Linked DNA regions of Cupriavidus necator N-1. Each later gene encodes a partner of the first gene's protein in a complex. Links are inferred from orthologs where the notes say so. Each region holds a gene or a part of one and is shown on either strand. Other genes may lie near its edges. The genes, in order: uvrB and CNE_RS12880.

Region 1 (6,161 bases):
CCGAGCCGGTACAGCAGTTCATAGCCGGCAGCCAGGCGGGGTGCGCCGGGAACCAGCGAGAGCGGGCTGAGGGGGTTGGTGAAGGTCTTGGCCGTCGCCTGGGCCCACGCGGTCAGCGGGTGCAGGATCGAACGCTGGAACTCATGCAATTGGTAGAGCATGCCTTTTCTGCCTGGGGTCTAGCTATGAGGTACGTACTACCAGGTACTAATGTACTGACAATACACCGTGGATCGTGGCGCCGATTATGCCCTTAACCGAACGACCGTGCTAACGATCTTGCTCTGCAGCATATACCTTAAAGTACATCCATTGCTGCGGAAAACAATAAGGTAAAAGGCTGATTTCTGGATGACATTTGGCTGATAAATTGCAAACAAATGCAAAAAGCGGCCGAAGCCGCTTTTTGTGCATTGCTTTGTGACGCTTGCGCCAGTCGCCACTTGTTGCGGTGTGGCGATTTCAAAGGGCTTTTACATCACAGCTGCGATTGCATCGACGACGGCGTCGATGTTGCGGCTGTTCAGCGCGGCCACGCAGATGCGGCCGGTGCCGACGGCGTAGATGCCGTGCTCATTGCGCAGGCGATCCACCTGGGCCGAGGTCAGGCCCGAGTACGAGAACATGCCGCGCTGCGCCTTGACGAAGGAGAAGTCGCCCGGCACGCCCTTGGTGGCCAGCTTGTCCACCAGCGCATGGCGCATCAGCTTGATGCGGTCGCGCATCTCGGCCAGTTCTTCTTCCCACATGGCGCGCAGTTCCGGGCTGTTCAGCACGCTGGCGACCACGGTGCCGCCGTGCGTCGGCGGATTGGAATAGTTGGTGCGGATCACGCGCTTGACCTGCGACATCACGCGCTGCGCTTCTTCCTTGCTGGTGGTGACGATCGACAGCGCGCCCACGCGCTCGCCGTACAGCGAGAAGCTCTTCGAGAACGAGCTCGACACGAAGAAGGGCAGGCCGGAGTCCGCGAACAGGCGCACGGCGGCGCCGTCCGGGTCGATGCCGTCGGCAAAGCCCTGGTAGGCCATGTCCAGGAACGGGATCAGGTTGCGTTCCTTGACCAGTTCCACCACCTGCTTCCACTGCTCGGGCGACAGGTCCACGCCGGTCGGGTTGTGGCAGCAGGCGTGCAGCACGACGATGGTGTTGGCCGGGAACGACTTGAGCGATTCCACCATGCCGGCAAAGTTCAGGCCGTGGCTGGGGGCGTCGTAGTAGGCATAGTTGACCACCGGGAAGCCGGCGGATTCGAACAGTGCGCGGTGGTTTTCCCAGCTCGGGTCGCTGATGGCGACCTTGGCGTCCGGGTACAGGCGCTTCAGGAAGTCGGCGCCGATCTTCAGCGCGCCGGTGCCGCCGAGTGCCTGTGCCGTCACTACGCGGCCTTCGGTGATCAGCGGCGATTCCTTGCCGAACAGCAGCGTCTGCACGGCCTGGTCATAGGCGGCGATACCTTCGATCGGCAGGTAGCCACGCGGGGTGGCGGTGGTCAGACGGGCCTTTTCTGCCTCCTGGACGGCGCGCAGCAGGGGGATTTTCCCTTCGTCGGTGAAGTACACGCCAACGCCCAGGTTGACCTTGGTCGGGCGGGTATCGGCATTGAAGGCTTCGTTGAGGCCCAGGATCGGGTCGCGCGGGGCCATCTCGACGGCAGAAAACAAACTCATTTGGAATCTCGTGGTCGGCAATGAATGAAAACGGGAAGGCGTAGAATGCTTCGGACTGCGCTGGCGGCTGGCAGGCCCCGTTCCCTTCCGGCGGGAAGTGGCTTGAAGCGGGGGCTGTCAACCCCAAGATTCTAGCGTATCCGCCCGTTTTCCTGAGGTTTTTCCCTAATCTCGCCGCGCCTTCTTTCGTTATTTCTTTCCTTACTCGTACCGCTACCTCTCCAGCCACCACGCCCCTTATGTCGAACCTTGCCGAAGCCGCGCCGGCCCTGGACGAAGACAAATTCGTCACATTTCCCGGCTCCCCGTTCCAGCTGTACCAGCCGTTCCCGCCCGCCGGCGACCAGCCGGAGGCCATCCGGCAGCTGGTGGAGGGCGTGGACGACGGCCTGTCGTTCCAGACGCTGCTGGGCGTCACGGGCTCGGGCAAGACCTTCACCATGGCCAACGTGATTGCCCGCATGGGGCGGCCGGCCATCGTGTTTGCCCCGAACAAGACGCTGGCGGCGCAGCTCTATGCGGAATTCCGTGAATTCTTCCCGCGCAACGCCGTCGAGTACTTCGTCAGCTACTACGACTACTACCAGCCCGAGGCCTACGTCCCGCAGCGCGACCTGTTTATCGAGAAGGACTCGTCGATCAACGAGCATATCGAGCAGATGCGGCTGTCTGCGACCAAGAGCCTGCTGGAGCGCCGCGACACCATCATCGTGGCAACCGTCTCGGCGATCTATGGTATCGGCAACCCGACCGAATACCACCAGATGATTCTCACCTTGCGGGCCGGCGACAAGATCAGCCAGCGCGACGTGATCGCGCGCCTGATCGCGATGCAGTACACCCGCAACGAGACCGACTTCCAGCGCGGCACCTTCCGCGTGCGTGGCGACACCATCGATATCTTCCCGGCCGAGCATGCCGAGATGGCGGTGCGGCTGGAGATGTTCGATGACGAAGTCGAGTCGCTGCATTTCTTCGACCCGCTCACGGGCCGCGTGCGCCAGAAGATCCCGCGCTTCACGGTCTACCCGTCGAGCCACTATGTGACCCCACGCGAGACCGTGCTGCGCGCGATCGAGGCGATCAAGTCGGAGCTGCGCGAGCGCCTCGAGTTCTTCCACAAGGAAAACCGGCTGGTGGAGGCGCAGCGGCTGGAGCAGCGCACCCGCTTCGACCTGGAAATGCTGTCCGAGCTGGGCTTCTGCAAGGGCATCGAGAACTATTCGCGGCACCTGTCCGGTGCACGCCCCGGCGATCCGCCGCCGACGCTGGTCGACTACCTGCCGCCGGATGCGCTGATGTTCCTGGACGAGTCGCACGTGCTGATCGGCCAGCTCAACGGCATGTACAACGGCGACCGCGCGCGCAAGACCACGCTGGTGGAGTACGGCTTCCGGCTCCCGTCGGCGCTGGACAACCGGCCGCTGAAGTTCGACGAATTCGAGCGCAAGATGCGCCAGGTGATGTTTGTCTCGGCCACGCCGGCGCAGTTCGAGCAGGAGAATGCCGGGCAGGTGGTGGAGCAGGTGGTGCGTCCGACCGGGCTGGTCGATCCCATCATCCTGGTGCGCCCGGCGACCACGCAGGTGGACGACCTGGTGTCCGAGATCCACGCCCGCGTCGAGGCCGGCGAACGCGTGCTGGTGACCACGCTGACCAAGCGCATGGCCGAGCAGCTGACTGAGTTCCTGTCCGAGAACGGGGTCAAGGTGCGCTACCTGCACTCGGACATCGACACCGTCGAGCGCGTGGAGATCATCCGCGACCTGCGCCTGGGCACCTTCGACGTGCTGGTGGGCATCAACCTGCTGCGCGAGGGCCTGGATATTCCCGAGGTGTCGCTGGTGGCAATCCTCGATGCGGACAAGGAAGGCTTCCTGCGCGCCGAGCGCTCGCTGATCCAGACCATCGGCCGCGCCGCGCGCAACGTCAACGGTACCGCCATCCTGTACGCGGACCGCATGACCGAGTCGATGAAGAAGGCCATTGGCGAGACCGAGCGCCGCCGCGCCAAGCAGATCGCCTTCAACGAGGCCAACGGCATCACGCCGCGCGGTGTGGTCAAGCGCATCAAGGACATCATCGACGGCGTCTACAGCGTCAGCGATGCCAAGGCCGAGCTGCTGGCGGCGCAGGAGCAGGCCCGCTACGAGGACATGAGCGAGAAGCAGGTCTCCAAGGAAATCAAGCGCCTGGAGAAGCTTATGCTTGACCATGCCCGCAACCTGGAATTCGAGCAGGCGGCGCAGGTGCGCGACCAGCTGGCCAAGCTCAAGGCACAGGTGTTCGGCGCCAGCGGAGATGGCGCGCTGCCGCCCGCCTGATACGCGTGGTGCCGGCTCCGGCTGGCCTATAGTGAAATGCGTCACACCTGATCCGGGAGGCGCATCATGGTAAAACTTGGACTGTGGGTACCGCTGGAGGCCAGGCCGGGCAAGGAGCAGGAGGTTGAGCAGTTCCTGCGCGACGGGCTCGCGCTGGTGGAGCAGGAGGCCGGCACCACGGCCTGGTTCGCGCTGCGGCTGGGCCCGTCGATGTTCGGCATCTTTGATGCCTTCCCCGATGAGTCAGCGCGCGAGGCGCACCTCGGCGGCAAGGTTGCCGCGGCGCTGATGGCCAGGGCGCCGGAGCTGTTCATGGGGACGCCGCCGATCCAGAAGCTGGAGGTGGTGGCGGCCAAGCTGCCTTGATGGCGAACGACAAGGAGCTACGATGGAACGCCAGTTTGAATACGGCGGCTACGCGGTCGTGGTCAGCGCGGTCCCGAATGCCGCCGGCGGGTTTGCGGCGCAGATGCGCATCGCCGATGCCTTCGGCGAGCCTTCCGGCCCCAGCTTCGAGGCGATTGCGGGCGATGCGCCCACGCCCGAAGGGGCCATCGCGCTGGCGGAGGCCGGCGCCATGCGGGCGATCGACGCCGGCGAGGTCAACTAGCCAGGCACCCCCATTTTCCGTGGAGAACCACAATGACCGAAATCGGTGAATGGAAGAAGAAGGTCTATGAAACCCACGAAGTGCAGGTCCAGGTCAGGCAGCGCTCACAGAGCGAATGGTCCTACACCGTGCGCGTCTGCCGCCCCGGCACCAATATCCGCGCCGCTGGCACGCTGACCGAGACCTCGCGCATCACCGAGCACTATAAATCGCGCGAAGCCGCGGAAGTGGCCGGGTTTGCGCACGGCGAGCGGCTGGCCAAGCAACTGGCCTGAAGGGCTGCGGGTAGAATTGCGGGCTGTCCGGCCGGCGGCCCTGCCGAGGGCCGGTGCGCCTGCCATTCCACTCCCGCCAAGTTGTGATCCGATGAAGACATACGCCATCCTGATGTGCTGCATGGGAAACATCTGCCGTTCCCCGACGGCGGAGGGCGTGCTGCGCGCCAAGCTGGCGGAGGCCGGGCTGGACGCGCTGGTGGAGCTGGATTCGGCGGGCACGCATGAATACCACCTCGGCCGCGCGCCCGATCCCCGCACCCAGCGCCACGCGCTGCAGCGCGGCTATGACCTGTCCGCGCTGCGCGCGCGCAAGGTCGGGCTGCCGGACTTCGATCGCTTCGACCTGATCCTGGCGATGGACCGCGAGAACCTGGCCGGCCTGGCGCGGCTGCGCCCCGATGCCGGCGAAAAGCTGCGCCTGCTGATGAGCTTCGCCACCCGCCACGACGCCGACGAGGTGCCGGACCCGTACTACGGCGAAGGCGATGGCTTCGAGCGCGTGCTCGACTACATCGAAGATGCCTGCGAGGGCCTGGTGGCCGAGCTGCGCCAGCGCCTGCAAGGCAACGCCGGCTGATCCGGGCACCCGCCCCGTCGCCTTTTCTGCGGCCCGCGCCGCGACGCCACGAGCGCCGCGGCCGGCGGCCCGATCCCACGAGAATCCATGCTTCGCAAACTGTTCCGCAAATGGCGCGAATCGCGCAATGCCAGCCTGCAGCTCGACGCCATCCTGGCCGCGGCCGATCCTGAGGCCCCGCTGGCCGAGCGCAACGGCTGGCTGATCGAGCTGGGCTTCTGGATCCGCCGCGATGGCGGGCTGGGCGCCGATGCCGGCAGCCAGGAACCCGGCACGGACCGCAGCCACCCCGAGCATGTGCGGCTGCGCTACCTGCTGCAGGTGCTGGAGCGGCATCCCGACTGGGCCGAACGTTTTGCCCTGACCGTGCGCAGCCTGGTGCGCGAGAACGACCCGACCGGACTGTTCTGCGATACCGGCGTGGCCCTGCACCCGGGCTTCGTCAGCGAGATGGTGGGCCGGCTGCAGAACCGCTTCCTGCCGCCGCCGCCCAACCGCAGCGACATGGCGGGGCTGTTTGCGCTGGTGTTCGTCGGTGATAAAGACGCGGAGTGGGTCGAGGCCGTCGACGATGAGCTGCTGGCCCGGCTGGCGCGCGTGCTGCAGGCCGGCAGCGCCAAGGGCGAAGCGGCGGGTATGGCGCACTATCGCGATGCGCTGGGCCAGACGCTGGCCACCAGCATCGCGGTGCTGGTCAGCCAG
Region 2 (6,225 bases), 1.6 Mb from region 1 along the record:
ATGCACCAGTCCTGGATATTTCCCAGCCACTGGTTGTAGGTGCTGATCCAGTTTTCCGGCACCAGCTTGATCTCGCCGCTCTGCACGGCTTCCAGCGCCACCTCGGCGATCGAGCGGCCCGGGTAGAAGGTGCCTTCCGGCGCCGGCTTGCTCATGGCGACGAACCACTGGTCGGTCAGCATCGGCTCGATCGCGCTGCCGGTGCGCTCGCTGCGCGGGGTCATCAGCTTGTGCTTCTTGACCTCGGCCAGCAGGCCGCGCTTGTCCAGGTCCTCGACGATGGCCTTGCGCGCGTCGAAGCGGTCCAGGCCGGCGTAGGCGGCGGGGGCGTCGGCAACGATCTTCGCGTCCAGCGTCAGGATCGAAAGCTGCGGCAGGTTGTGGCGCTGGCCCACCGCATAGTCGTTGAAGTCATGGCCCGGGGTCACCTTGACCACGCCGGTGCCGAACTCGCGGTCGACGTATTCGTCGGCAATCACCGGGATCTGGCGCTCGGTCAGCGGCAGATGCACGAACTTGCCGATCAGGTGCGCATAGCGCTCGTCTTCCGGGTGGACCATCACGGCCACGTCGCCCAGCATGGTTTCGGGGCGGGTGGTGGCCACGGTCAGGTGGGTCAGGCCACCCTTGGTGTCAGCCTCGACCAGCGGATAGTGGATATGCCACAGCGAGCCTTCTTCCTCGACGCTGTCGACCTCCAGGTCCGACACCGCGGTGCCCAGCACCGGGTCCCAGTTGACCAGGCGCTTGCCGCGGTAGATCAGGCCCTGTTCGTGCAGGCGCACGAAGGCTTCGGTGACCGCCTTCGACATCTCGGGCGACATCGTGAAGTACTCGCGGCTCCAGTCGATCGAAGCGCCCATGCGCCGCACCTGGCGGGTGATGGTCGAGCCCGACTCTTCCTTCCAGGCCCAGACCTTCTCGGTGAATTTCTCGCGGCCCAGCTCATGGCGCGACACGCCCTGCGACTCGAGCTGGCGCTCCACCACGATCTGGGTGGCGATGCCGGCGTGGTCGGTGCCCGGCACCCACAGCGTATTGGCGCCGCTCATGCGCGCATGGCGCGCCAGGCCGTCCATGATGGTCTGGTTGAACGCGTGGCCCATATGCAGCGTGCCGGTCACATTGGGCGGCGGCAGCTGGATCGCAAAGTCCGGGCGGGCAGGGTCGAAGGTCGGCTGGGCGATGCCGCGCTTCTCCCACTCGGGGCCCCATTTCGCCTCGATGGCGGCGGGTTCGAAGCTTTTGGCGAGGGACTGGTCTTGGGCGGTCATGCTGGGATGTGGATATTGGCGTCGGGGGTCGTCGCAGGGTGCTTCGGCCTGCGCCTGGCGCGGCGGCGGCCGTCGGCGGCCGGCATTGCGCCAGTAAAACGTTAAATTATACGGGGGTGGCAGGCTGGTGCCTATTTCCTGGCCATCCGGCCCCGCCGGATGTGACTTGCGCGACAGGGCCCGCCGGTATAATTGCCGTCAATCCACAAGGCTCATCCGATGTCCGACCTGCTTGCCAACCTGAACGCCGAACAACTAGCCGCCGTCACCCTGCCTGACGAGCCGGCGCTGATCCTGGCGGGCGCGGGCAGCGGCAAGACCCGCGTGCTGACCACGCGCATCGCCTGGCTGATCCAGAACGGCCGGGTCTCACCGGCGGGCATCCTGGCGGTGACCTTTACCAACAAGGCCGCCAAGGAAATGCAGACGCGGCTGTCGTCGATGCTGCCGATCAACACCCGCGGCATGTGGATCGGCACCTTCCACGGCCTGTGCAACCGCATGCTGCGCGCGCATTTCCGCGACGCCGGCCTGCCCCAGACCTTTGCCATCCTGGACAGCCAGGACCAGCTTTCGGCGCTCAAGCGGCTGCTCAAGTCGCTCAACGTCGACGATGAGAAGTACCCGGCCAAGAACCTGCAGTACTTCATCAACAATGCCAAGGAGCAGGGCCTGCGCCCGGCCGACGTCGAGGCCAACGACGACTTCAACAAGCGCTTTGTCGACCTCTATGCGGCCTACGACCTGCAGTGCCAGCGCGAGGGCGTGGTCGACTTTGCCGAGCTGCTGCTGCGCTGCTACGAGCTGCTGCGCTACAACGACGCCATCCGCCAGCACTACCAGCACCGCTTCCGCCACGTGCTGGTCGACGAGTTCCAGGACACCAACGTGCTGCAGTACCAGTGGCTCAAGCTGCTGGCCGGCTACGGCACGCAGAACCCGGCCGCAGTCTTTGCCGTCGGCGACGACGACCAGAGCATCTATGCGTTCCGCGGCGCCAACGTCGGCAATATGCGCGACTTCGAGCACGAGTTCCGCGTGCGCCGGCTGATCAAGCTGGAGCAGAACTACCGCTCGCACGGGCATATCCTGGATTCGGCCAACCACCTGATCTCGCACAACGCGCGCCGCCTGGGCAAGAACCTGCGCACCGACGCCGGCCATGGCGAGCCGGTGCGGGTGTTCCAGGGCGGCTCTGACGGCCAGGAAGCCGCCTGGATCATCGAGGAGATCCGCGACCAGATCGCGCAGGGCGCCAGCCGCGCCGAGATCGCCATCCTGTACCGAAGCAACGCGCAGTCGCGCGTGATCGAGCATGCGCTGTTCTCGGCCGGCATCGCGTACCGCGTCTATGGCGGCCTGCGCTTCTTTGAGCGCGCCGAAATCAAGCACGCGCTGGCCTACATGCAGCTGCTGGAGAATCCGCGCAACGATGCCGCCTTTGGCCGCGTGGTCAACTTCCCGGCGCGCGGCATCGGCGCGCGCTCGCTGGAAGTGCTGCAGGACATGGCGCGCCAGTACGACTGCGCGCTGGCCGAGGCGGTGGCCTACGTGCCCGGCGCGGCCGGCAGCAAGCTGGCGGCCTTTACGCGCCTGGTCGAGAAGATGCGCGACGATACCCGCCGCATGACGTTGGCCGAGACCGTCGAGTACGTGATCAACCACAGCGGCCTGATCACCCACTACCAGGGCGAGAAGGAAGGCCAGGACCGCATCGAGAACTTGCAGGAACTGGTGACCGCCGCGCAGGCCTTCGTGGTCGAGGAAGGCTACGGCCTGGAAGCGCTGGCCGCGGTGATTCCGGTTGACCGCAGCCCCGCCGCCCCGGCACTGGCCGACGGCGACCAGGCCCAGCAGGTGCTGGATCCGGAAGCGCTGCCGGTGGTGATGACGCCGCTGGTCGCGTTCCTGACCCATGCCTCGCTGGAAGCCGGCGACAACCAGGCCCAGGCCGGCCAGGACGCGGTGCAGATGATGACCGTGCACGCGGCCAAGGGGCTGGAATTCGACGTGGTCTTCATCACCGGGATGGAAGAGGGCCTGTTCCCGCACGAGAACAGCATGATGGACCCGGACGGCGTGGAAGAAGAGCGCCGCCTGATGTACGTGGCGATCACGCGTGCGCGCAAGCGGCTCTACATGTCGTTCGCGCAAAGCCGCATGCTGCACGGCCAGACCCGCTACCACGTGCGCTCACGCTTCTTCGAGGAACTGCCCGAGGCCTCGCTCAAGTGGCTGACGCCGCCGGCGCAGGGCTACGGCGGCGTGCGCCGCCAGGAGCGCGACAGCGCCTGGGGCCGCGACTGGTTCCGCAAGCCCGAGGACGTGCCCTATACCGGCACGCGCCCCACCGGCGGCATGGACAACGGCAACGGCTATGCCGATGCCAAGCGCGAGGCCGGCACCGGCTTCCGGGTGGGGCAGTCGGTGTTCCACAACAAGTTTGGCGAAGGCGTGATCACCGCGCTGGAAGGCGAAGGCACGGACGCACGCGCCAATATCAACTTCAAGCGCAACGGCGCCAAGTGGCTGGCGCTGTCGGTGGCGAAGCTGGACACGATCGACTGAGCGGGTCCGGCTTCGCTGCGCGCCATGCCGCGCCCCGGGCGGCTCAGGGCAGGGCGTGGCGGACCTCGCCAGCCTTTTCGTCGGGGCTGTCCACCGTCAGCAGCGGATTGATGAACAGCGAGGCCAGCGCGCCAACCCCGAGCAGCGCCGCCGAGATCATGAACGGCAGGTCATAGCTGCCGGTCCGCTCGATCAGGTAGCCGAATACCACCGGCGACACCATGCCGGCTACGCCGAAGCCGGTGTTCATCATGCCGCCCGCGGTGCCGGCGTACTTGCCGGCGATGTCCAGCGGCAGGCTCCACAGCACCGCGTTGGTCAGCTCCAGGAAGAAGAACGACAGCGACAGCAGGATCACGGCGTTGACGGCATCGCCCGTAGAGGTCATCGGCACGATGAACATCAGCGAGCCGGCCAGCCCCACGAACAGGATCGAACCGCGCGCCAGGCGCAGGTTGCCGGTGCGCCGGTAGATGCGGTCCGACAGCACGCCGCCGAGCGTGTCGCCGACCACGCCCGCCATCAGTGGCAATGCCGTGAACAAGGCCAGCTGCTTCAGGTCGAAGCCGCGCGCCTCCTTCAGGTACGAGGGCAACCACGTCAGGTAGACCCACAGCGACCAGCCGTAGCAGAAGTCGACGAAGGTCACCAGCCACATGCGCCGGAACAGGCGCCGCCACGGCGTGGCCACCTTGGCTGCCTGCTGGCTATCGCCGCGCCGGTAGCCGATTTCCTGCAGCTCCTGCGCCGTCACGCGGCGGTGTTTGTCGGGCGAATCCTTGAAAAAGAAGGCGTACAGCAAGGTCCAGCCGAGGCTGACCGCGCCCAGCACGATGAAGGCTTCGCGCCAGCCGGCGGCGGCCACGATGACCAGCACGATCGGCGGCGTGATCGCACCGCCCAGCCGCGCGAAGCTGTGGGTGATGCCCTGCGCGAAACCGCGCTCCGCCACCGGCATCCAGTAGGTGAAGGCGCGCGTCGCGGTCGGGAATGCACCGCCTTCGCCGATTCCCAGCACGAAGCGCAACACCACCAGCATCAGCACGCTGCCCGCGAAGCCGGTCAGCACGGTGGCCACGCCCCAGATCAACGACAGCACGATCAGCACCTTCTTGGGCCCGAACTTGTCGGCCATCCAGCCGCCGAGGATCTGCATGGCGGCATAGGGGTAGGCAAAGGCCGAGAACACCAGCCCCAGCTGCGATGTGGTCAGCCCCATTTCCTCGCGGATCAGGGGGGCGGCGACCGAGATGTTGACGCGGTCGATATAGGCGATGAAATACATCAGGCACATGACGCCCAGGATCATGTGCCGGGTCTTGATGCGTTGCTTCATAACCACCTCCTATGCGCGGCGCGCGCGTGGTGTTGACGGGGCGGCGGCCGGCGCACGGTCCGTAGCCATGCGCTTGCGGCGCGGCCGGGGCGCGGCGCCGGCCGCGCTGCCCCGTCCTTGAGCAATCTGTCTGCAGTCTTGAGTCGTGTCTCCTGGTCTGGTGGATTCTGGTCGGGCAGGCTCCTTGGCTAGGGTTGTGGAAAGGGAGGGAAGGTTCAGACGTGGTCGAGCAGCTTCAGCCGCTGCACCTTGCCGGACGGGCCGCGCGGCAGCTCGGCGATAAAGCGGAACTCCTTCGGCGTCTTGTAGCGGCCCAGCTCGCGCAGGCAATGCGCGCGCAGCGCTGCGTCGTCGCAGTGCGCGGCCTCGCGCATGACCACGTAGGCGACGATCTCCTGCCCGTAGGCCGGGTCCGGCACGCCGACCGCCGCGGCTTCGAGCACGGCCGGATGGCGCAGCAGCGCCTCGTCGATCTCGCGCGGGGCGATGTTCTCGCCGCCCTTGATGATCAGTTCCTTGGCGCGCCCGGTGATGTAGAAATAGCCATCGGCGTCGCGGTAGCCGAGGTCGCCCGTGCGCAGCCAGCCGTCGTGCGTAAAGGCCTCGCGCGTGATGTCCGGCGCCTTGTAGTAGCCCGCCATCACGCTCTCGCCCTGCAGCACGATCTCGCCGACCCGTCCGTCAGGCACCGGCTTGCCGTCGCGACCGAGCACGCGTGCGCGCGTGCCAGAAGGCTGGCCGATGCTGCCGATGCGCCGCCGGCCCGGGTCGAGCGGATTGCTGAACGCCGGTGCGGCAGTCTCGGTCATGCCCATGGTCTCGATCACGCCGATGCCGAAGCGCGCCTCGAAGGCGCGGTGATGCTCGGGCGGCAGCGCCGCCGAGGCCGAGCGGCAGAAGCGCACGCCGGCCGGGGCCTGGCCGTGCGGATCGTTCAGCAGGTAGGCGATGATGGTCGGCACCACGTTCAGCCAGGTGCAGCCGTGGCGCGCGCTGTCCTGCCAGAACGCGCCGGCGGAAAATCGCATCGGCATCACCACCGAGCCG

The links.
Region 2: the proteins of uvrB (region 1) and CNE_RS12880 are in contact, whole or in part, in a crystal structure (PDB 7EGT), measured with the Thermus thermophilus proteins. The link is inferred for Cupriavidus necator N-1 from one-to-one orthologs. Residues at the interface, in WP_096411307.1 of Thermus thermophilus: Glu23, Leu25, Arg26, Asp27, Gly28, Glu29, Arg30, Phe31, Arg55, Glu326, Asp327, Phe328, Glu379, Ser382, Gln383, His398, Gly400, Arg401; in WP_096412145.1 of Thermus thermophilus: His654, Arg656, Phe657, Gln666, Asp668, Glu669, Lys680, Arg681, Leu682, Ser683, Lys685, Tyr686, Ala687.

Annotation. Positions count from the first base shown.
Region 1 is NC_015726.1:1,122,181-1,128,341, forward strand. Bases 1,499-4,451 are described here. They hold uvrB (excinuclease ABC subunit UvrB), read left to right. Parts: upstream 1,499-1,909; coding sequence 1,910-3,994; downstream 3,995-4,451. Other genes in these bases: CNE_RS05320 (amino acid aminotransferase), read right to left, coding at 1,499-1,670; CNE_RS05330 (putative quinol monooxygenase), read left to right, coding at 4,061-4,360; CNE_RS05335 (hypothetical protein), read left to right, coding at 4,383-4,451. Outside these bases: CNE_RS05315 (polyhydroxyalkanoate depolymerase), read right to left, coding at 1-161; more of CNE_RS05320, read right to left, coding at 474-1,498; more of CNE_RS05335, read left to right, coding at 4,452-4,604; CNE_RS05340 (hypothetical protein), read left to right, coding at 4,637-4,879; CNE_RS05345 (low molecular weight protein-tyrosine-phosphatase), read left to right, coding at 4,971-5,459; CNE_RS05350 (site-specific recombinase), read left to right, coding at 5,547-6,161. UniProt on the Escherichia coli protein: The UvrABC repair system catalyzes the recognition and processing of DNA lesions. A damage recognition complex composed of 2 UvrA and 2 UvrB subunits scans DNA for abnormalities.
Region 2 is NC_015726.1:2,734,480-2,740,704, reverse strand. Bases 1,151-4,167 are described here. They hold CNE_RS12880 (UvrD-helicase domain-containing protein), read left to right. Parts: upstream 1,151-1,493; coding sequence 1,494-3,842; downstream 3,843-4,167. Other genes in these bases: CNE_RS12875 (MFS transporter), read right to left, coding at 3,886-4,167; CNE_RS12885 (valine--tRNA ligase), read right to left, coding at 1,151-1,274. Outside these bases: more of CNE_RS12885, read right to left, coding at 1-1,150; more of CNE_RS12875, read right to left, coding at 4,168-5,178; CNE_RS12870 (acyl--CoA ligase), read right to left, coding at 5,394-6,225. UniProt on the Escherichia coli protein: A helicase with DNA-dependent ATPase activity. Unwinds DNA duplexes with 3'-5' polarity. Translocates on single-stranded DNA with 3'-5' polarity. Initiates unwinding more efficiently from a nicked substrate than double-stranded DNA.